One region of the Kitasatospora sp. NPDC058046 genome, then DNA from elsewhere that is predicted to be linked to it. Evidence: predicted binding sites of a transcription regulator. Region 1 holds the regulator's gene; the other holds the start of a gene.

Region 1 (11,381 bases):
CAGCGCGGTCGACGAGGCCAGCTCCATCCGGGGCCGCGCCGCGCCCCCGTACGGCTTCAGGGCCGCCTCCAGCACCTCCCGGGTGCCCGAGCCGGGCTCGCGCAGCACCAGCGGGACGGCCGCCAGCTCGGTCCCGGTCAGCGGGGCGTGGCGGCGCGCCCACGGGTGGCCGGGCGCCACCACGACCACCAGCCGGTCCGCCGCCACCACCGCGCCGGCCAGCCCGGGCGGGGTGGACGGGCCCTCGACGAAGCCGAGGTCGGCGTCCCCGGCCAGGACGTGCCCGGCGACCTCCGCCGAGTTCGCCGTCCGCAGCGTCACCGCGGTGCCCGGGCTGGCCTCGGACAGGCCCAGCAGCCAGCCGGGCATCAGGTACTCGGCGACGGTCAGGCTGGCCACCACCCGCAGCTTGGCGTCCCGCCGCTCGCGCAGCGCGTCGATCCCGGCGTCCAGCGCCTGCGCCGCCTCCACCACCTGCCGGGCCCACTCGACCACCAGCCGGCCCGCCTCGGTCGGCCGGCTGCCCCGGGGCGAGCGGTCCAGCAGCGCGACGCCGATCTGTCGCTCCATGCCCTTGATCCGGGCGCTGGCGGTCGGCTGGCTGACACCCAGCTCGGCCGCCGCCCGTCCGACGCTGCCCAGCCGGGCCACCGCGAGCAGCAGTTCCAGGGCGCCGAGTTCGGGGACGTGCGAGGAGAGGGGCATAGATCCAGGCTATGCCCCCATAGAAGCCCCGGCGCTACCGGCCGCCGGGCCCTCCGGGCGACGGTGGGAGCATGTCCACTCTGGCCGGTATCCGACCCCTCGCCCGCCCCGCCGCCCGCCGCCGGCCCGACCTCGCCCAGCTCGGCCCCAACTGGTACGCCGCCGTGATGGGCACCGCGATCCTGGCGAACGGCGCCGCCGTCCTGCCGGTGCGGCCGCCCGGGCTGACCGGCTTCGGCGAGGTGCTGTGGGCGCTCGCGCTGGCCGCCCTGCTGGTGCTGGCCGGGGCCCGGCTGGTCCACCTCACCCGGCACCGCGAGGCGGCCCGCGCCCAGCTGCTGGACAACCCGGCGACCGCGGTCTTCTACGGCTGTCCGCCGATGGCGCTGCTCTCGGTCGGACTGGGCACCATGCTGCTCGGCTCCCGGGTCATCGGCACCGGCCCGGCGGTCGCCCTGGACGCGGTGCTGTGGAGCCTCGGCACCGTGTACGCGCTGGCCGTGGCCGGCGGCATCCCGTACCTGATGATCACCCGGCACCGGGTCTCCGCCCTGGAGGCCAACCCGACCTGGCTGCTGCCGGTGGTCGCCCCGCTGGTCGCCTCCGCCTGCGGCCCGGCGCTCGTCCCGCACCTGCCGGCCGGAACGGCCCAGCAGGCCATGCTGTACGGCTGCTGGGCGCTGTTCGGCGTCGGCCTGCTGGCCACCCTGGTGCTGCTGCCGGTGGTGTTCACCGGGCTGTTCCACAGCAGGCTGCCCGCCCTGGCGCTCACCCCCACGCTGTTCCTGGTGCTCGGCCCGCTCGGCCAGTCCGTCACCGCGGTCCACCAGCTCGCCGACGCCGCCCGCCCGGTACTGCCCGCGCTGGCCCCCGCCATGACCGACCTCGCCGAGCTGTACGGCGTGGCGGTGATCGGCGTCGCGATGCTCTGGCTGGCCGTCGCGCTCGCCGCCAACCTGCGGGCCCGCCGGGCCGGGATGCCGTTCGCGATGACCTGGTGGGCGTACACCTTCCCGGTCGGCACCTGCGTCACCGGCGCCTCCGCGCTCGCCCGGCACACCGGCTTCGCGGGCTTCAGCGCGCTGGCCGTCGGCCTCTACCTGCTGCTGACGTCCGCCTGGGTGCTCGCCGCGGGCGGCACCGCGGCCGGGCTCGCGCGGGGGCGGCTGCTGGCCCGCTGAGAAGCCCGTCGCCCGGGGCGGCCGTCCGCGTGGTGCGGGGCCCGTCCCCGCGCGCGGACGGTACGGCTCAGGAGCACGCCGCGGATGCAGGAACGTGCACGGCAGGGACGACCGCGCACAGCCGCCCGGCGGAAGTGCCGGTCGGCGCCGACTCCCCTTCCAGGCCCGGGTTCCCACCGGAATCCGCCCCACCGCCCGAACCGCCCGCGGCCGCCCCCGGATGCAGATAGCTGCAATTGCGCGAACATGCACTCGGGCGGCACTTGTTCACCGGCCGTCACGCTGTGAGGGTGGAGGCACGCCAAGTCGTCCAGGCAACCGCAGCCTGATGGTGGCGACTCGCTCTTCGAAACTGACCGCAGGTGCGACAACCCGCACCGGTGGAACGGGGGGGAAGGGCGCCGGCCGGGACCATGTGTGGTGATGGCCTCCCGGCCGGACCCGTCGAGGCGTTGCTGCTCCGCCTCGACGGGAGCGCCTTGGCATTGGCGTACCGATGGCGGCCCCCGGACGACCCGGCGTGCGACGGCACCCGGGCCCGGGGGTCCGCCGTCCCACCCGGTACCGTGACCGCCTGATCCATGATCACGCCGTACCGCCCACCGGCACCGTGAGCCCGCCCGGCCCACCGGTGCCGCGGCCCGCGCGGCGAGGAACAGGGGCAGCACCAGGGGAGAGGCGTCCGGCAGGGAGAGTGCGACGTGACGGCGGAACCGGCGGTCACACCGCAGCAGGGACCGGTGGGCGAGGAGCCCGACGAGGCCGCCCGGCAGCTCTACCTGGCCATCATCGCCGAGGGCGGCCGCGTCCCCACCGGCGAGGTCGCGGACGCCGACCGGGGCGCGCTCCAACAGCTCATCGACATCGGCCTGTTGATGGTCAACCGGATGGACCGCTGCTACACCGCCGTCAGCCCGCGCTCGGTCAGCGACCGCCTCGGCGCCGAACTGCGCAGCGAGGCCACCCGGCTGCTGGTCCGCGCGGAGAACCTCCCGGGCGCCCTCGACGGCCTCACCCGGGCCTACGACGCGATGCCCCGGCCGACCGACCGGGCCGGCGGCGCCGTCCATGTCGAGGGGCACGTCCACATCCGCCAGCGGATCTCCCAACTGGTCTCCGACTGCCGCTCCGAGGTCCTCACCGCGCAACCCGGCCACCGGCCCGCCGACACCCTCCAGGTCGCCCTCCTCCAGGACGTCCAACTGCTCCGGCGCGGCTGCTCGCTGCGCACCATCTACCAGCCGGTCGCCCTCGCCGACCCGCCCGCCCTCGCCTACGCCGAGGAGGTCACCCGGCACGGCTCGCTCATCCGGGTGCTCGACGAGCCCTTCCAGCGGCTGATCGTCTTCGACCGGACCGTCGCCGTGATCTCCGCCAACGACGACAACAGCACCGCCGCCTTCATCACCGACCCGGCCACCATCACCTACCTGGTCGGCACCTTCGAACGCGACTGGGCCCGCGCCGACACCGCCGGCGCCGCCGCCCCCGGCCAGACACCCGCCCGCACCATCCCCGACCGGGTCGGTCGGCTGCTCGCCCGCGGCCTCACCCAGCGCGCCGTCGCCACCCGGCTGGGCCTGAGCGAACGCACCGTCGCCGCCCACATCTCCCGGCTGCGCGACCGCTACGGCGCCCAGACCCTCTTCCAACTCGGCTGGCTGATGCGAGGCTCCCGCGATGACCGATGAGCCGGGCCCGGCCGAGCGGGCGCTCTACCTCACCGCCGTCCGGGGCGGCGGCCGACTGCGCCCCGAGGACCTCGCCCCCGCCGACCGCCCCACCCTGGCCGCCCTCGTCGCCCGCGGCCTGCTCACCCCCACCGCCACCGGCTGGACCGCCGCCAGCCCGCGCGCCCTCGGCGACCGGATCGGCCTCGAACTGCGCACCCGCGCCCTCCGCCTGCTACGGCACGCCGAGCGGCTCCCGGGCACCCTCGGGCCACTGGCCCGCGCCTACGACGCCGCCCGCCACCCGGGCGTCGACCTCCCGGCTGTCCACCCCGGTGCAGGCGATCCCGGTACCGGCGATCCCGCGGCCGGCACCGTCGACGACGCCGCCGAAGTCCGCCGGCGGGTCGGCGAACTCGTCTCGGAATGCCGGGAGGAGGTCCTCGCCGCCCAGCCCGGACCGCGTCCCCTCGAAGCCCTCCGGATGGCCCTCGCCCAGGACCTCTCGCTGCTCCGCCGCGGCTGCTCGCTGCGCACCGTCTACCAGCCGGTCACCCTCGCCGACCCCGCCGCACGGAGCCAGGTCGCGCTGCGCACCGGGCACGGCGCCCAGGTCCGCGTCCTCGCCGAACCGTACGAGCGGGTACTGGTCTTCGACCGCGCGGTGGCCGTCATCCCCGCCGACGAGGACCGCAACCGGGCCGCCTTCCTCACCGACCCCACCACCGTCGCCTACCTGGTCGCCCAGTTCGAACGCGACTGGGCCCGCGCCACCCCCGCCGACCGCCACCTCGACCCGCCGTCCGTCACCACCGTCCGGATCGGCCGGCTGCTCGCCCGAGGCCTCACCCAACGGGCCGTCGCCACCCGGCTCGGCGTGAGCGAACGCACCGTCGCCGCCCACATCTCCCGGCTGCGCGACCGCTACGGCGCCCACAGCCTCTTCCACCTCGGCTGGCAGCTCCGCGGAGAACACCATGACTGACACCCCCGCCACCCCGCTCTCCGCCGCCCTCCCGGACGCCGCCGCCCGCGCCCTCTACCTCGCCGTCCTGCGCGAGGGCGGCCGGGTCCGGGCGGCCGAGGTCGGCGCGGAAGACGGGCCTGCGCTCCGACGGCTGGTGGAACTCGGGCTGCTGGTGCCGCAGTTGCAGGACGCGGCGTACAGCGCGGTGGACCCGCGGGCGGCCACGGAGCGGATCGGCACCGAGATCCGCCGACAGAGCGCCCGCCTGCTCGTGGAGGCCGAGCAACTGCCCGAGCTGATGGGCGAACTGACCCGCGCCTACGACGCGACCCCGAAACGGCGGAGCGGCACGGCCGGGGTCCGCTACCTCACGGCGAAGGAGGACATCCGGCACGAACTGGAACTGCTGGCCCAGGAGTTCCCCGACGAGACGATGACCGCCCAGCCCGGCGGCCCCCGTCCCGCCGAACTGCTACCCGACTCCCTCGACCGCGCCCGCCGCGTCCACGAGCGCGGTGGCACCGTGCGCTCGCTCTACGAGGCCTCGGCCAGACTGGACCCGCCGACCGTCCGCTTCGCCGCCGAGGTCGCCCTGCTCGGCTGCACCACCCGGATCCTCGCCGTCCCGTTCACACGCTTCCTGGTCTTCGACCGCACCGTGGCCGTCATCCCGGCCGCTCCCGATCACACCAGCGCCGCCGTGGTCGACGACCCGGCGATGGTGTCCTTCGTGGTGGACACCTTCGAGCAGCTCTGGCAGCGCGCCGAGGGAGTCAACTGGGCTGCCCTGGCCGCCGGTTCCGCCGACTCGCCCAGCCATCAGCAGATCGCCCGACTGCTCGCCCAGGGCCTCACCCAGCGCGCGATCGCCACCCGCCTGGGCCTGGGCGAGCGGACCGTGGCCGGCCACATCGCCCGGCTGCGGGAGCAGTACGACGCCGAGACGCTGTTCCAGCTGGGCTGGCAGATGCGGGGGGAGCGGCTGTGACCGACACCGGATTCGCCCTGCCCGACGACACCGCCCGCGCCCTCTACCTGGCCATCCTGCGCGATGGCGGCCGGATCCGGATCGCGGACGTGGCGGAGGAGGACGCGCAGACCGTCCAGACCCTGATGGACCTGGGGCTGCTGAAGCCGTACGTCCTGGACGGCTCGCTCAGCGCGGTGGACCCGCGCTCGGTCACGGCCCGGATCGGCGCCGACCTGCGGGCGGCCGGCACGCGTCTGCTGACACGGGCCGAAGAACTCCCGGACGTGTTCGGCGACCTCACCGTCGCCTATGACGCGGCGTCCCGCCGCCGCGACCGCTCCGGGAGCACCCGGGTCGTCGAGGGCATGGAGAACATCCGGCACCAGGTCTCCCAACTCTCCGAGGAGCTCCGCCACGAGGCACTCTGCGCCCACCCCGGCGGCGCCCGGCCGGTGGACGCCGCCGACGACACCGTGAACCACGCCCGCCGCTTCCTGGAGACAGGTGGTTCGATCCGCACCCTCTACCAGTCCGCGGCCCGTCTCGACGCCTCGACCGTCCGACTGGCTGCCCGGCTGACCGGGATCGGCTGCCACATCAGGGTCGCGGCGTTCTCGTTCCCCAAGATGCTGATCTTCGACCGCACCGTGGCCGTGGTCGCCGCCGCACCGGGGGTAACCAGCGCGGCCGTCATCGACGACCCGGCCGTGGTCGACTTCCTGGTGCGGACCTTCGAACTGCACTGGCAGGACGCCGAGGGCGTCAACTGGGCCTCCCTGGCATCCGGTTCCAGCGAGCCGTCCGTGCCCGAGCAGGTCGGCCGGCTGCTCGCCCGCGGCCTCACCCAGCGGGCGATCGCCACCCGCCTGGGCCTGGGCGAGCGGACGGTCGCGGCCCACATCGCCCGGCTGCGGGATCAGTACGACGCCGAGACGCTGTTCCAACTGGGCTGGCAGATGCGGGGAGCCCACGATGCTTGACGCCGACCTGCCGGACGCCGCTGCCCGGGAGCTCTACCGGGAGATCCTCAGGGACGGCGGCCGCCTCCGTGTCAGTGAGGTCCGCGCGCAGGACGAAGCGGGGGTCAGGCAGCTCGCCGACCTCGGCTTCCTGGTTCTGCACGCGGCGGACGGCGTCTACAGCGCGATCAACCCCCGGGCCGTGAGCGAGCGTCTGGGCGCCGACCTACGGGAGGAGAGCAGCCGTCTGCTCGCCAGGGCAGCCAGTCTCCCGGATCTGCTGGAGGACCTCACCCAGGCCTACGACGCGGCTCCGCGTCGTAGGGACGTGGCGAGTGGCGTCCGGCAGGTGGCGGGCATGGTGGAGATCCGGCACCTGCTCTCCCAGCTCATCAAGGACTATCCGCACGAGTGCCTGACCGCCCAGCCGGGCAGGTTCCATCCTCCGGCTCAGCGGGAGGACAGCCTCGCGCAGACGTGCCGCTACATCGAGCGCGGTGGCTCGGTGCGCACGATCTACCAACCGCAGGCCAGGCTGGACCGGGATCAGGTCGAGTACGCGGCGGAGACCACGAAGCTCGGTTCGCGGATCCGTGTCCTCGACGCAGCCTTCAGCCGGACCCTCATCTTCGACCGAACCGTTGCCCTGATCCCGGCCGCCCCCGACAACAGGGCCGCTGCGGTGGTGGAGGATCCCGCGACCGTCACGTACCTGGTCGGGGTCTTCGAACAACAGTGGCGGCAGGCGCAGGTCGTGGACTGGGTCGATCTGGCGGCCACGTCGACGGAACCCGCCGCCCACGAGCAGGTCGGGCGGCTGCTCGCCCGCGGCCTCACGCAGCGGGCGATCGCCAGCCGGTTGGGGCTGAGCGAACGCACCGTCGCCGGTCACATCGCCCGGCTGCGTGAGCTGTACGACGCGGAGACGCTGTTCCAGTTGGGCTGGCAGATGCGGGGAGCCCGGGCGGGGGAGCCCGGTGGGTAGTCGCTGCTCAGCCGGTGGCGGCGCCGGTCGGCCAGTAGCCGGGGACGGCGGGCTGCTGCCGGGGGACGTTGAACTGCTCGCCGGGGGCGGTCCAGAAGCCCTCGCGCAGGGAGAGCGCCATGCCGGCCCAGTCGAGCGCGGTCTCGACCGTGTGGTTGAGGGCCTCCTGCGACCAGGTGTCGTCGAAGACCAGCGGGAGGACGGGGGCGACCTGCTCGATGGTGGCGATCAGCGGGTTGTGGGTGATGGCCTCGTCGACCAGGAGGACGATCGGCTTGCGCAGCGCGGACGCCCAGCCGAGCTCCAGGCTCACGCCGGCCGAGAGCGGGGCGCCGACGTAGGCGAACACGAGGTCCGCGGACTGGAGGGCGCGGAAGTCGGAGGGGACGCGGGGCTCCGGCGCGCGGCCGGAGATGGTCCAGGCGTCGCTGTGGTGCGCGCTGTACACGGCGGCGCCGCTGCGGAGGAGGGTGGTGCGGAGCGTCGTCAGCCGCGTCCGGCTGGCGAGGGTCACCACGCTGTCGGCCGGCCCGGTCAGTCGCATCAGCGGGGCGGCCAGGAACACACGTGCACGCCGACCCTCAGGGGCCTGGCTGTCGTGGTGACGCAGGTAGGGCTCGGTCATGTCGACTCCGGGGAAAGGCCGACCGGGGGAGTGTGTGTCGGCGATGCGTTGGCTGTGGACCGTTCTGTGGACTGACGCCACCGATGAACGGTTTAGAATTTGACGGTACATTGGCAAGGTGTGGTGTCCTTGCCGGACCATTGGGAGCGAACTGATCGTCCATCGCGGGGCGGTGGCGCGTCCAGAGTTGGCCTGTGTCATCTGGATGACTGGCAGGGAGATGACGCACATCCCGCCCACCGGCGGCAGGCAGTTGCCACCTCTCGCGCAGTTGTATCTGAGCCGTTATCCTGCTCGATGCTTCTAGTGACGGATCTAGGCAGAGAGAGTGAGGGCGTGACCGAAATGCGCCGATTTGTCTGCAAGATAGTGTTTTCGCTGGCTGTCGTCGCCGCGGTGGTCGGTGCGGGCTCGCTCGCGATCGGCGCCGACTCGCAGGACGGGACCGCCGGCAGGGCTGCCGTTGCCATCGCGGACGACATCTCCTGGCAGTGAACGCGGCAGGCGGGGAGCGTGGTCGCGGGGGCGGAATTCTTTGGTGAATTCGTCGAATGCGGGTGGAAGTAGCCGGGCGGTTCAGTCGACGGAGCCCTGAGTCTTTCGGCCGAGCGCGTACCCGAGTTGGAACAGCGAGTCGACCTTGTAGTCGTCCCGCATTTCGGCGATATGTCTCGCCAGTGTCCGTTCGCTGATTCCCAGGCGCCGTGCGATCACCCGGTGGTTGGTGCCTTCGAGCATTTGGTCGATGATCGTCTGGCGCAGGCGGGACACCACTTGCTGGGGTACCGTCCGGTCGCCCTCGAATTCGAGCGCGCGGCTCCAGTACTGCTCGAACACCTCCTTGGCGAGGTAGTCGACGATGGCCGGGTCGTAGATGAAGGCCGCGAGGCTCATGTCGTCGTCGATCGGGATCACGGCCACTCGCCGGTCCATCACGATGAGTCGAGTGTAGGGCTCGTCGAGGGTCCGGTACTGGCCGCCGGCCTGCGCGAGCGTCGCCACGTAATCCCTGGTCGGCTGGTGGTAACGGGTGCTGGCGTGGTAGATCGTCCGCATCCTGGTACCGCTGCTGAGCGTCTTCAGGTCGTAGGCGATCATCCTGGCGAGGAGGTCCGGTTGGCGGGGGCCGCCAGGCTGGAGCGCCAGGGCCTCCTCGAACCCGGAATCTCTGAACTGCTCCAGTCGTTGCCTGATCAGGGCTTTCCCGCGCACATGCTCTATCGAACCCCCGGAGTTATTCGGGGTGTGGAATTCCCGGGCCAGCTCCTGCAGTTCGGATGGGAAGGACACCGCGCGGGACAGGAGTTCCAGCGCCTGGCGCTGCCAGGAATGGCTGAGACTGGTCGAGAGCTGCGCAGGATCGACGGCCACGAGGAAGTCCGCGTCATCGGCGTCGGGGACGAGAAGTCCGAGCCTCACCAGCTCGTCCCGTGCGGAATCATCGGTGTTGGAATTCGGACCCGACGGCAGACTGCCGTCACCCCGGACGACGGCGAGATACAGCTCGCGTGCTTCCGCCGAGAGGATGGTCGAGCCGGCGGCAAGGGGCTGCTCTCGTCCACTCATTCGTGACTCCTTGCCGTTGCAGTGCTACCTGCGTTCCATCAGCGCTGACGCTGGACGATTTTTAGCATGCCAGATCCATTGGGCCCCGGAGAGGGACGGCGACCGCACTCTCTCACCACACGGCAGCCGCCGGCACCCCCCCGAGAGGAGGGGCCGGCGGCCGGTGGGTGCCCGGTCAGCGCTTGGGGCGCCAGACGACGAGGGCGCTGGACTGCGGAGTGGGGGGCTGGTACGGGACGAGGTCGCGGCGGTAGGAGGCGTGGACGGCGGCCTCGCGCTGCTGGAGGGCGGTGGCGGCGCCTTCCAGGGAGTCGACCAGTTCCGTGACGCGGGACTGGAGGGCGGTGACCTGGTTCTCCAGCTCGATGATCCGCTTGATGCCCGCCAGGTTGATGCCCTCGTCCTGGGAGAGCCGCTGGACCTCGCGCAGCTGCTGGATGTCGCGGGCGGAGTAGCGGCGGCCGCGGCCGGCGGTGCGGTCGGGGCAGACCAGGCCGAGGCGGTCGTACTGGCGCAGGGTCTGCGGGTGCAGGCCGGACAGTTCGGCGGCCACGGAGATGACGTACACCGGGGTGTCCTCGGTGAGGACGTACGGCGGCGGGGACGCGGCGGCGCGGCGGGTGCGGCGGGGGCCGGTGCCGGGCAGGCCTTCGCCGAGGCCGAGGCCGATCGGGGTGTCGGGGTCGATCGGGTTCATCGGGGACATCTGGTCGTCACGCTCCCTTCGCCGCCCGGAAGAGGGCGGCGCGCGGATCGTCGGAGGCGGTGGCCTCGCGGTACTGCTCGAGGGCGTTCAGCGCGTCGCCGGTGACGTGCTGCGGCACCACGACCTCGACGGTGACGAGGAGGTCGCCGCGGGTGCCGTCCTTGCGGGTGGCGCCCTTGCCGCGGGCGCGCATGGTGAGGCCGTTGGCGCTGCCCGGGGGCAGCTTGAGCTTCACGGCGGGGCCGTTCAGCGTGGGCACCTCGATGGTGGCGCCGAGCGTGGCCTCGGGGAAGGTGACCGGCACGGTGACGGTGAGGTTGTCGCCCTTGCGGCCGAAGACGGGGTGGGGGTCGACGTGCACGGTGACGTAGAGGTCGCCGGGCTGTCCGCCGCGCTCGCCCTGTGCGCCCTTGCCCTTGAGCCGGATGCGCTGGTCGGCCTGGACGCCGGCCGGGATGCGGACCTGCATGGTGCGGGCCGAGCTGGCCCGGCCGCTGCCGTGGCAGTCGGTGCACGGGTCGTCGACGATCATGCCCCGGCCGCGGCAGTCCTTGCACGGCTCGGAGAGCGCGAAGGCGCCCTGGCCGCGGCTGACGGTGCCCGCGCCGACGCAGGTCGGGCAGACCCGCGGGGTGGTGCCGGTCTTGGCGCCGGTGCCGTTGCAGCTGCGGCAGGGGGCCTGGCTGGTCATCCGCAGCGGGACGGTCGCGCCGTCCACCGCCTCCTCGAAGGAGAGCGTCACCTCGGTCTCGACGTCGGCGCCGCGCCGGGGCTGGGCCTGCCGGGTGCCGCCGCGGTTGAAGAGGCCGCCGAAGACGTCGCCGATGCCGCCCCCGCTGCCGGCGCCGCCCTGGCTGCCGCTGAAGAGGTCGCCGAAGTCGAAGCTGTAGCTGCCGGTGCCGCCGGGGCCGCCGCCGGCCCGGAAGCCGCCGTTGGCGAAGAGGCTGCGGGCCTCGTCGTACTCCTTGCGGCGCTTCTCGTCGGAGAGGACGTCGTACGCCTCGGAGATGTCCTTGAACCGCTCCTCGGCCTTGGCGTCACCCTTGT
Region 2 (11,381 bases), on a different contig from region 1:
CCGCCACCGGGTGGACGGTGAGCCGCTCCAGCACCTCGGCCGGGACGTCGTCCAGGTCGGCCTCGTTGCGCCTGGGGATGATCACCGTGGTGACCCCGGCCCGGTCGGCGGCGAGCAGCTTCTGCTTCACCCCGCCGATCGGCAGCACCCGCCCGGTCAGCGACACCTCGCCGGTCATCGCCACGTCGGTGCGCACCTTGCGCCCGGAGAGCAGCGAGGCCAGCGCCGTGGTCATGGTGATGCCGGCGCTCGGCCCGTCCTTGGGGATGGCCCCGGCCGGGATGTGCAGGTGCACGCCGCGGTCGCGCAGCGAGGTGACCGGCAGCTCCAGCTCGGCGCCGCGCGAGCGCAGGTAGGAGAGCGCGATGTGCGCGGACTCCTTCATGACGTCGCCCAGCTGCCCGGTGAGGGTCAGCCCGGTGCCGCCGGTCTCGGCGTCGGCCAGCGAGGCCTCGATGTAGAGGACGTCGCCGCCGGCGCCGGTCACCGCGAGGCCGGTGGCCACGCCGGGGACGGCGGTACGGCGCTCGGCCGGCTCCTGGGCGGACTCCGGCACGTGGTGCGGCCGGCCGATCAGGGCGCGCAGGTCCTCGGCGCCGACCGCGGCGGGCAGCTCGCGCTCGCCCAGCTCGGCCTGTGCGGCGATCTTGCGCAGCACCCGGGCGATCGAGCGCTCCAGGGTGCGGACGCCCGCCTCCCGGGTGTACTCCCCGGCGAGCCTGCGCAGCGCCGGCTCGTCCACGGTGACCTGCCCGCCGCCCAGACCGGCCTTCTCCAGCTGGCGCGGGAGCAGGTGGTCGCGGGCGATGACGACCTTCTCGTCCTCGGTGTAGCCGTCCAGCCGGACCAGCTCCATCCGGTCGAGCAGCGGCCCGGGGATGGACTCCAGCACGTTGGCGGTGGCGAGGAAGACGACGTCGGAGAGGTCGAGCTCGACCTCCAGGTAGTGGTCCCGGAAGGTGTGGTTCTGCGCCGGGTCCAGCACCTCCAGCAGGGCGGCGGCCGGGTCGCCCCGGTAGTCGGAGCCGACCTTGTCGATCTCGTCGAGCAGGACGACCGGGTTCATCGAGCCGGCCTCCTTGATCGCCCGCACCAGCCGGCCGGGCAGCGCGCCGACGTAGGTGCGCCGGTGGCCGCGGATCTCCGCCTCGTCCCGGACGCCGCCGAGCGCGACCCGGACGAACTTCCGGCCCATGGCGCGGGCCACCGATTCTCCGAGCGAGGTCTTTCCCGTTCCGGGCGGCCCGACCAGGGCCAGCACCGCTCCCCCGCGGCGGCCGCCGATCAGCCCGAGGCCCTGGTCGGCCCGGCGCTTGCGGACGGCCAGGTACTCGACGATCCGCTCCTTCACGTCGGCCAGGCCGGCGTGGTCGGCGTCCAGCACCGCGCGGGCGCCGGCGATGTCGTACGCGTCCTCGGTGCGCTCGTTCCAGGGCAGCTCCAGGACGGTGTCCAGCCAGGTGCGGATCCAGGAGCCCTCGGGCGACTGGTCGGAGGAGCGCTCCAGCTTGTCGACCTCCTTGAGCGCGGCCTCGCGGACCTTCTCCGGCAGGTCGGCGGCCTCGACCCGGGCGCGGTAGTCGCCCTCCTCGTCGGCCGGGTCGCCGTTCAGCTCGGCCAGCTCCTTGCGGACGGCCTCCAGCTGGCGGCGGAGCAGGAACTCCTTCTGCTGCTTGGCCACGCCCTCCTCGACGTCCTTGCGGATGGTGTCGTTGACCTCCTCCTCGGCGAGGTGGTCGCGCAGCAGGGCGAGCGCGTACTCCAGGCGGGCGACCTGGTCGGCCTCCAGCAGCACCTTGAGCTTCTGCTCGGCGGTGGCGAAGGGCGCGTAGCCGATGTTGTCGGCGAGCTCGCCGACGCCCTCGATCTGCGCCACCCGGTCGACGATCTGCCAGGCGCCGCGCCTGCGCAGCCACTGGGTGGACAGCGCCTTGTACTCCTTGACCAGCTCGGCGGCCCGGCCGGCCACCGGGGTGCCCACCGAGGACTCCGTGAACGGCGTGGTCTCCACCCAGAGGGCGGCGCCGGGGCCGGTGGTGCCGACCCCGATCCGGACCCGGCGCACGGCGCGCACCAGCGCGGCCGGCTCCCCGTCGGCCAGCCGGCCGACCTGCTCCACGGTGGCCAGCGTGCCGGCCGCCGCGTACGAGCCGTCCACCCGCGGGACCAGCAGGACCTGCGGCTTGCCGGCGCCGGTGGCGGCGGCCCGGGCGGCCTCGACGGCGGCGCGCACCTCGGTGTCCTTCAGGTCCAGCGGGACGACCATGCCCGGCAGGACGACCTCGTCGTCGAGCGGCAGCACGGGCAGGGTGAGCGGTGTGGACGTCGATGCCATGATCTCTCCCCAGTCAGTGAACTTGAGTCGACCTGACTAAGGCTTTACGGGCGTCGGATGTTCCCGGCCCCCTGTTCGCCGTGAGCGAACAGGAATCGGCAGGGAAAGCGCGGCACCCGACTTCGTCAAAAGAGCACCGGACACGCCTCGAAAAGTCCCGACGGGGAGCCCCGCGAGTCCGGGGAGGTCCGACCGGGCGACGGCGTCAGCGCGCCGCACGCACCCGCGCGGGCGCGCCGCCCGCGGCCGTCGCGGCGGCCGGGCGCGGCCGGGGCGGGCGCCGCTCGGCCCGGCGCAGCCAGCGCCACAGCGCGACCCCGGTCAGCACCGCGGCCGGGTGCCCCACCCCGGTGATCACGTCCTTGTCGGTGGCGATCTGCTCGGCGATCATCAGCCCGGCGCCGCCCAGCGCGAGCAGCCGCCCGCGCCAGGAGAGCAGCCCGGCCACCGCGCCCAGGCAGGCGAGCACGCCGTAGCTGACCCCGATGTCCAGGTAGTCCATCGCCTCGGGCGCCATCCGTCCGGTCTCCACCGCGGTGATCACCACGCCCTGGGAGAGCAGCGTCGCCGCGACATGCCCGGCCGCGAACACCGCCGCGGCCCGGGCCGGGCCGACCCTGCGCTCCAGCGGGGCGAGGGTGAGGGCGAATCCCCACAGGTACGGCATCCACACCTCGCCGGCCACCCAGAACCCGCTCAGCACAAGGGCGCGCAAAGGATGCTGGAGCAGGTTGTGGCCGTCCGAACTGGAGGCCTCCTGCAGACGCTGGACGAGTTCCGGATCGGCGAGCCGGGCGAAGGTCGTGGTGGCTCCCACGACGGCGAGGTACCCGAGCGTGAAGGGCGTTCTCCGGGGCGTCGGCACCCGTTCCAGCAGCCATTCCAGGACGCCGGTGCGCAGCCCGAGGCGGAGCATTCCGTACGGCGCCCCCGCACTCCCGTACCCGTCGGCACCCCGCCCGAGTCCCGCCATGCCGCCTCCGCTCCACGCCGCAGCCACCGGCTCCCCGCCGGATGCCCAACGTACCGGCGCGCGCCGCGGATTCCGCCCGGCCGGGCGCTCACCTGGCCACGGTACGTCGAGGTTCTGAGAGGCACCTGAAAGAAGCCCGTGAAGACCGTCGCCGTAGCGGACCGCCGGATTCCCGACATTGGTCCAGACCTTCTCCCCATAAACGGGGCACCAGGGCCTCTGACCGGCGACTTGGCGTCAACTGCACTGCATACGTACCGTTACGCAGAGAAAATTCGACGGGTAAGGTATCGGCCCGTGCCCACTCGTGCAGTGGGTCCGAGGGCGGCCCGACAGCCGGCCCACGGGCCGGAAACGTCCGGTCCACCTGCCGGGAAGCATCCGCTGTCCGTACGCTGCGAAGTGCGCGGGAGAAGTGGGCGGCCGACCATCCGTCCTCGGCTCCCGATCGCGCGACGGGACGGCGGACCCGGCACAGTCCACGACGGAACAAGACTACGAGCGGAGCCCCGCCATCCCCACAGGTGGCCGGCCCGCAGCCCTGGGGGCGGTGGCGTGACCGTGACAGAGATTCAGCAGGACAACCACAACGCCGGCGGCACTGTGAGCAGCCAGCGCAGAGTCCTGGTGGTGGAGGACGAGCCCACGATCGCCGAGTCGATCGCCGCCCGGCTGGGCGCCGAGGGCTTCAAGGTCGCCGTGGCCCACGACGGCCCCGGCGCGGTCGACGGCTTCCACACCTGGCAGCCGGACCTGGTGGTCCTCGACATCATGCTGCCCGGCTTCGACGGCCTGGAGGTGTGCCGCCGGATCCAGGCCCAGCGCCCGGTGCCGGTGCTGATGCTGACCGCCCGCGACGACGAGACGGACCTGCTGGTCGGCCTCGGTGTCGGCGCGGACGACTACATGACCAAGCCGTTCTCGATGCGCGAACTGGCCGCCCGCGTCAACGTCCTGCTGCGCCGCGTCGAGCGCGCCCAGCAGGCCGCCCGCACGCCCGCGCTGGGCAGCCTGCGGTTCGGCGAGCTGGAGATCGACCACGTGCAGCGCCGGGTCCGGCTGGCCTCGGGCGACGTCCACCTGACGCCGACCGAGTTCGACCTGCTCGCCTGCCTGGCCGCCCAGCCGCGCGCCGTGCTCACCCGCGAGCAGCTGCTGGCCGAGGTCTGGGACTGGACCGACGCCTCCGGCACCCGCACGGTGGACAGCCACGTCAAGGCGCTGCGCCGGAAGATCGGCGCCAGCTGGATCCGCACCGTCCACGGTGTCGGATACGCGCTGGAGGCCCCGCTCTCCTAGGGCCTCCCAGGGCGACGGGCCACCGGGGGGCCCGCAGCCCGGACGACGCCGTGCCACCACGCGGGCCGACACCGCGGGGACCACAAGGAACCGATGACCTTTCCACAGCAACGCAACGGGGAATCCGCCGACACGCGGCCGCAGAACCTGGCCGCCCGTGCCGCCCGCCGGGTCTGGGCCGACATCCGGCCGCTCGACCCGGTCCGCTCGATCAAGGGCAAGCTCACCCTGCTCGTGATCGTCTCCGTGTGCCTGGCCACCGGGATGGTGGTCGTGGCGATCCGGTCCGAGACGCAGATCCGGATCATCATGGTCTTCTCCATGATCGCCTCACTGCTCTTCATGCAGTTCCTCGCGCACGGGCTGACCGCCCCCCTGCGCGAGATGACGGCCGCCGCCCGCGCGATGGCCTCCGGCGACTACAGCCGCCGGGTCGAGGTGAACTCTCGCGACGAGATCGGCGAGCTGGCGGCCGCCTTCAACGCCATGGCCGCCGACCTCCAGGCCGCCGACCGGCACCGCCGCGAGCTGGTCGCCAACGTCTCGCACGAACTGCGCACACCGATCGCCGCGCTGCGCGCCGTCCTGGAGAACGTGGTGGACGGCGTCGTCCAGCCCAATCCGGCCACCCTGGGGGCGGCCCTGGAGCAGACCGAGCGGCTCGGCCGCCTGGTCACCCACCTGCTCGACCTCTCCAAGATCGACGACGGCGTGGTCGCCCTGGACGCCCGCCCCTTCGAGGTGCGCGAGTTCCTGGACGGCGTGCTGCGCGGGGTCACCGTGGACGGCGCGACGGCCGGCGGCGCCTTCTCCCGGCGCGGGGACGTCCGGCTGGCCCTGGAGGTCAGCCCGACCGGCCTGACCGGCGTGGCGGACCCGGAACGGCTCCACCAGGTGGTCGCCAACCTGGTCGACAACGCCTGCAAGCACTCCCCGCCCGGCGGCACCGTGACGGTGCGGGCGAGGCCGGAGGGCGAGGAGGGCGGCCTGCTGCTGGAGGTCGAGGACGAGGGCCCCGGCATCCCGCCGGCCGACCGCTCCCGGGTCTTCGAGCGGTTCAGCCGCAGCGGCACCGCGACCGCCGCCGGACCGGGCTCGGACGGCGGCACCGGACTGGGCCTGGCCATCGCCCGCTGGGCGGTGGACCTGCACGGCGGACGGATCGCGGTGGCCGAGTCCCCGCGCGGCTGCCGGATCGAGGTCCGGCTGCCCGCACGGCGTCAGAGCGACGGTCGGGACATTTGTCACAGATCCGACACAGCGGTCTACGAAGATCGTTAGAGGATTTGGCCGGGTTTTTGTCCGCTTTGGCCCCGGTATGCCCCCTGTTCGGCGCTGATCGGTTCCCCTCAGATACGGCTTTCTAACGCACTTTTTCAGCCAAAGTGCAGGTCAGCACTGTGATCTGGGCGACGCCTGGGCCCCGGGGACTGCGCGATCACTGGTCAGGGGCGTAGCCTTAATCCCCGCTGTCCAAACATCCCAAAAGGAAGCGGAAGAGGGCGGTTGCCGCCGTGTCGCCACAGTCCCCTGAAACCCCCAACAGCTCGGCAAGCTCCACTGGCTTCGGCCCCAATGAGTGGCTCGTCGACGAGATCTACCAGCAGTACCTCCAGGACCCGAACTCGGTCGACCGAGCCTGGTGGGACTTTTTCGCCGACTACAAGCCCGGTACCGAGGTGACCCCAGTGACCCAGGCCGCGACCCAGGCCGGCCCCGCGCCGACCCCTGCCGCTGCCCCCGCGCCCGCCGTCGCAGCCGCTGCTCCGGCCGCGCCCGCCGCCGCTCCGGCTCCGGCCGCTCCGGCGCCGGCCGCCCCGGCTCCGGCTCCGGCCGCCGCCCCGGCTCCGCTCGCCGCCGCGCCCGCCGCGCCCCCGGCCCCCAAGGCCGCCGCCCCGGCGCCGGCCGAGCCCGCTGCCGCCGCCGGCCCCGAGCTGATCCAGCTCCGCGGCCCGGCCAAGGCCGTCGCCACCAACATGGACGCCTCGCTGGAGGTGCCGACCGCGACCTCGGTCCGCGCCGTGCCGGCGAAGCTGTTGATCGACAACCGCATCGTCATCAACAACCACCTGCAGCGCGCCCGCGGCGGCAAGGTCTCCTTCACCCACCTGATCGGCTACGCCCTGGTCCAGGCCATCAAGGCCGCCCCGGGCATGAACTACAGCTACAAGGTGGAGAACGGCAAGGCCTTCCTGGTCAAGCCGGAGCACGTCAACCTCGGCCTGGCCATCGACCTGGTCAAGCCGAACGGCGACCGCCAGCTGGTCGTCGCGGCCATCAAGAAGGCCGAGACGCTCGACTTCTTCGGCTTCTGGCAGGCCTACGAGGACATCGTCCGCCGGGCCCGCGCCAACAAGCTGACCATGGACGACTTCACCGGCGTCACGGTCTCGCTGACCAACCCCGGCGGCATCGGCACCGTGCACTCCGTGCCGCGCCTGATGCAGAACCAGGGCACCATCGTCGGCGTCGGCGCCATGGAGTACCCGGCCGAGTTCCAGGGCTCCGCCCCGGAGACCCTGTCCCGGCTGGGCGTCTCCAAGATCATGACGCTGACCTCGACCTACGACCACCGCGTCATCCAGGGCGCGGCGTCCGGCGAGTTCCTGCGCGAGATCCACCGCCTGCTGCTCGGCGAAAAGGGCTTCTACGACGAGATCTTCGAGTCGCTGCGGATCCCGTACGAGCCGGTCCGCTGGGCCACCGACGTCGCCACCACCCACGACGACGAGGTCAACAAGACCGCGCGCGTCATGGAGCTGATCCACTCCTACCGGGTCCGCGGCCACCTCATGGCCGACACCGACCCGCTGGAGTACAAGCAGCGCAAGCACCCCGACCTGGACGTCACCACCCACGGCCTCACCCTGTGGGACTTGGAGCGCGAGTTCGCGGTCGGCGGCTTCGGCGGCCAGAAGATGATGAAGCTCCGCGACATCCTCGGCCTGCTGCGCAACACGTACTGCCGCACCGTCGGCATCGAGTACATGCACATCCAGGACCCGAAGCAGCGCAAGTGGCTGCAGGAGCGCCTGGAGAAGCCGTACGCGAAGCCCGAGCGCGAGGAGCAGCTGCGGATCCTCCGCCGCCTGAACTCGGCCGAGGCCTTCGAGACCTTCCTGCAGACCAAGTACGTCGGCCAGAAGCGCTTCTCGCTGGAGGGCGGTGAGTCGCTGATCGCGCTGCTGGACGCGACCATCGACTCCGCCGCCGAGCACCGCCTCGACGAGGCCGTCATCGGCATGGCCCACCGCGGCCGCCTGAACGTGCTGGCCAACATCGTCGGCAAGCCGTACGGCAAGATCTTCGGCGAGTTCGAGGGCAACCTCGACCCGAAGTCGATGCACGGCTCCGGCGACGTCAAGTACCACCTGGGCTCCGAGGGCACCTTCACCGGCCTGGACGGCGAGACCATCAAGGTCTCGCTCGCCGCGAACCCCTCCCACCTGGAGACGGTCGACCCGGTCGTCGAGGGCATCGCCCGCGCCAAGCAGGACATCCTGGACCAGGGCGGCACCACCTTCCCGGTGCTGCCGATCCAGGTCCACGGCGACGCGGCCTTCGCCGGCCAGGGCGTCGTCGCGGAGACCCTGAACATGTCGCAGCTGCGCGGCTACCGCACCGGCGGCACCGTGCACGTCGTGGTGAACAACCAGGTCGGCTTCACCGCCGCCCCGGCGTCCTCGCGCTCCTCGATGTACTGCACCGACGTGGCCCGCATGATCGAGGCCCCGATCTTCCACGTGAACGGCGACGACCCGGAGGCCGTGGTCCGCGTCGCGCGGCTCGCCTTCGAGTTCCGCCAGGCGTTCCACAAGGACGTGGTGATCGACCTCATCTGCTACCGCCGCCGCGGTCACAACGAGGCCGACAACCCGTCGTTCACCCAGCCGCTGATGTACGACCTGATCGACAAGAAGCGCTCGGTGCGCAAGCTGTACACCGAGGGCCTGATCGGTCGCGGCGACATCACCATGGAAGAGGCGGAGCAGGCGCTCCAGGACTTCCAGGGCCAGCTGGAGAAGGTCTTCGCCGAGGTCCGCGACGCGGCCCAGGCGCCGGCCGACGCCACCGCCGGCAAGCCGCAGGCCGACTTCCCGGTCTCCATCCAGACCGGCATCTCCCAGGAGATGGTCAAGCGGATCGCCGCCTCGCAGGTCAACCACCCGGACTGGCTGACCGTCCACCCGCGCCTGCTGCCGCAGCTGCAGCGCCGCGCCGCCTCGGTCGAGGACAACACCATCGACTGGGCGATGGGCGAGACCCTCGCCATCGGCTCGCTGCTGATGGAGGGCCACCCGGTCCGCCTGGCCGGCCAGGACAGCCGCCGCGGCACCTTCGGCCAGCGGCACGCCGTCCTGATCGACCGCAAGACCGGCGAGGACTACACCCCGCTGCAGTACCTCACCGAGGACCAGGCCCGCTACACCGTCTACGACAGCCTGCTGTCGGAGTACGCGGCCATGGGCTTCGAGTACGGCTACTCGCTGACCCGGCCGAACGCGCTGGTCATGTGGGAGGCGCAGTTCGGCGACTTCGTCAACGGCGCGCAGACCATGGTGGACGAGTACATCGCCTCCGCCGAGCAGAAGTGGGGCCAGCACTCCGGCGTCACCCTGCTGCTGCCGCACGGCTACGAGGGCCAGGGACCGGACCACTCGTCCGCCCGTCCGGAGCGTTTCCTGCAGATGTGCGCGCAGGACAACATGACGGTCGCGATGCCGACCCTGCCGTCGAACTACTTCCACCTGCTGCGCTGGCAGGCGCACAACCCGCACCACAAGCCGCTGGTCGTCTTCACCCCGAAGTCGATGCTGCGTCTGAAGGCCGCGGCGAGTGCGGCGGAGGAGTTCCTGTCCGGCTCGTTCCGCCCGGTCATCGGCGACTCCACCGTCGACCCGGCGCAGGTCCGCAAGGTGGTCATCACCGCCGGCAAGTTCTACTACGACCTGGCGGCGGCCCGCGCCGAGCGCGGCGTCACCGACACCGCGATCGTCCGGGTCGAGCGGCTCTACCCGCTGCCGGTGGCCGAGCTCCAGGAGGAGCTGGCCCGCTACGGCGACAACGTCCAGTTCGTCTGGGCGCAGGAGGAGCCGGCCAACCAGGGTGCCTGGCCGTTCATCGCGATGAACCTGGTCGACCACCTCCAGGTCGTCATCGGCCGCACCGGCGGCGACGCCCGTCTGCGCCGCGTCGCCCGTACCGCCGCCTCGTCCCCGGCGGTCGGCTCGGCCAAGCGGCACGCCGCCGAGCAGCAGGCGCTGGTCGAGGAGGTCTTCGCGCTCTGACGAGCCGAAGCCCGACGCTCTCCACACCCGCGGCCCCGTCCTCCCCACCGGGAGGGCGGGGCCGCGGGCGTTCGCCGGGCCACCACCGGTACGACGGCCGACCGGCCCGGACTATCCTGACCAGGTCAATCCCCACCGGACCGGAGCGAACCGTGTACTTCACCGACCGAGGCATCGAGGAGCTGGAGAACCGGCGCGGCGAGGAGGAGGTCACCCTGGGGTGGCTGGCCGAGCAGCTGCGCACCTTCGTCGACCTCAACCCGGACTTCGAGGTCCCGGTCGAGCGGCTGGCCACCTGGCTGGCGCGGCTCGACGACGAGGACGACGAGTGACCCGGTGACGGCCGCCGCGAGGCCCGGGAGGCAACCGCCTCCCGGGCCTCCCGCGTGTCCGGGCGCGGAAGGGTGCGGAAGGGCGCTGAAGGGTGCGGAGGGATGCGGAACCCCGGGGGCCTCGTAGGGGAGGACTCGGGGACGGGTCGGGGACGGATCGGGGTCGGGTTCGGGGGTCGGGGCGCTTGACTCTGCCAGCACGCGATATATCGTCTTTAGAAGAGAACGCGATACATCGCGATCGACAACGGGAGGCGACGGACATGAGCCAGTGGACGGTCGAGGGCACCGAGAGGATCACCTTCGACGAGCCGGTGCGCGCGCTGCACGTGCGGACCATCGAGGGCACGGTGAACGTGGTGGCGGCCGACGGCCCGACCCGCCTGGAGGTCACCGAGCTGGCCGGCGAGCCCCTGCACGTGACCCTGGTGGACGGCGTCCTGACGGTCACCTACAAGGACATCCACAGCTGGGGCGAGTTCGGCGACCGGCTCAAGTCGGTCGGCTCGGTGAAGGACCTCTTCGGCTCCTTCAAGCGCAAGCGGATCGCCGCCGTGACGGTGACCGTCCCGACCGAGGTCGAGGTCAAGGTCGGCACCGTGTCGGCCGACACCACCGTCAGCGGCGTCAGCGGGCACGTCTCGGTGCAGAGCGCCAACGGCGACACCACCCTCGCCGGGGTGACCGGCCAGATCGAGGCCGGCACCGTCACCGGTGACGTGGACGCCCACGCGGTCGGCGGCCGGCTCAAGGTCAACACCGTCTCCGGGCAGCTCACCGTGATCGCCGGCACCGCCGACCGGGTCCAGGCCAACACCGTCACCGGCGCCGTCACCCTGGACCTCGACGTGGCCGGCGAGACCGACGTCAAGGTCAACACCGTCAGCGGCGCCGTCGTGATCCGGATCCCCTCGCTGGCCGACGCCACCGTCGAGGCCGGCTCCACCAGCGGCGACGTCTCCAGCACCTTCGAGGAGCTCCAGATGAGCAGCACCTGGGGCGCCAAGAAGATCTCCGGCCGCCTCGGCGAGGGCCGCGGCAGCCTCCACGTCACCACCGTCTCCGGCGCGGTCACCGTGCTGCGCCGCCCCGAGGCGGAGGAGGACGGCCCGGTCGTGGTCAAGGAGCTCCCGGCCGGCCCGGGCACCCCGAAC

What was found. Region 1 encodes HspR, which represses chaperone genes until heat shock. Its sites were predicted from a motif close to TTGAGNNNNNNNNNCTCAA; they were not measured.
Region 2: a site for HspR is predicted at 2,358-2,376, ahead of lon (endopeptidase La). Genes of this name have one in related genera too.

The regions. Positions count from the first base shown of each region.
Region 1 is NZ_JBHVRS010000013.1:144,290-155,670, forward strand. It holds gene ACFVU7_RS25300 (LysR family transcriptional regulator) at 1-705, opposite strand, end outside; gene ACFVU7_RS25305 (TDT family transporter) at 777-1,886, shown strand; gene ACFVU7_RS25310 (LuxR C-terminal-related transcriptional regulator) at 2,588-3,577, shown strand; gene ACFVU7_RS25315 (LuxR C-terminal-related transcriptional regulator) at 3,567-4,541, shown strand; gene ACFVU7_RS25320 (helix-turn-helix domain-containing protein) at 4,534-5,511, shown strand; gene ACFVU7_RS25325 (LuxR family transcriptional regulator) at 5,508-6,473, shown strand; gene ACFVU7_RS25330 (LuxR C-terminal-related transcriptional regulator) at 6,466-7,437, shown strand; gene ACFVU7_RS25335 (hypothetical protein) at 7,445-8,062, opposite strand; gene ACFVU7_RS25340 (hypothetical protein) at 8,399-8,557, shown strand; gene ACFVU7_RS25345 (helix-turn-helix domain-containing protein) at 8,639-9,628, opposite strand; gene ACFVU7_RS25350 (heat shock protein transcriptional repressor HspR) at 9,804-10,334, opposite strand; gene dnaJ (molecular chaperone DnaJ) at 10,342-11,381, opposite strand, start outside.
Region 2 is NZ_JBHVRS010000002.1:577,743-589,123, reverse strand. It holds gene lon (endopeptidase La) at 1-2,335, opposite strand, end outside; gene ACFVU7_RS06980 (rhomboid-like protein) at 2,541-3,308, opposite strand; gene ACFVU7_RS06975 (response regulator transcription factor) at 3,870-4,607, shown strand; gene ACFVU7_RS06970 (cell wall metabolism sensor histidine kinase WalK) at 4,701-5,888, shown strand; gene ACFVU7_RS06965 (multifunctional oxoglutarate decarboxylase/oxoglutarate dehydrogenase thiamine pyrophosphate-binding subunit/dihydrolipoyllysine-residue succinyltransferase subunit) at 6,122-9,895, shown strand; gene ACFVU7_RS06960 (DUF6104 family protein) at 10,048-10,227, shown strand; gene ACFVU7_RS06955 (DUF4097 family beta strand repeat-containing protein) at 10,491-11,381, shown strand, end outside.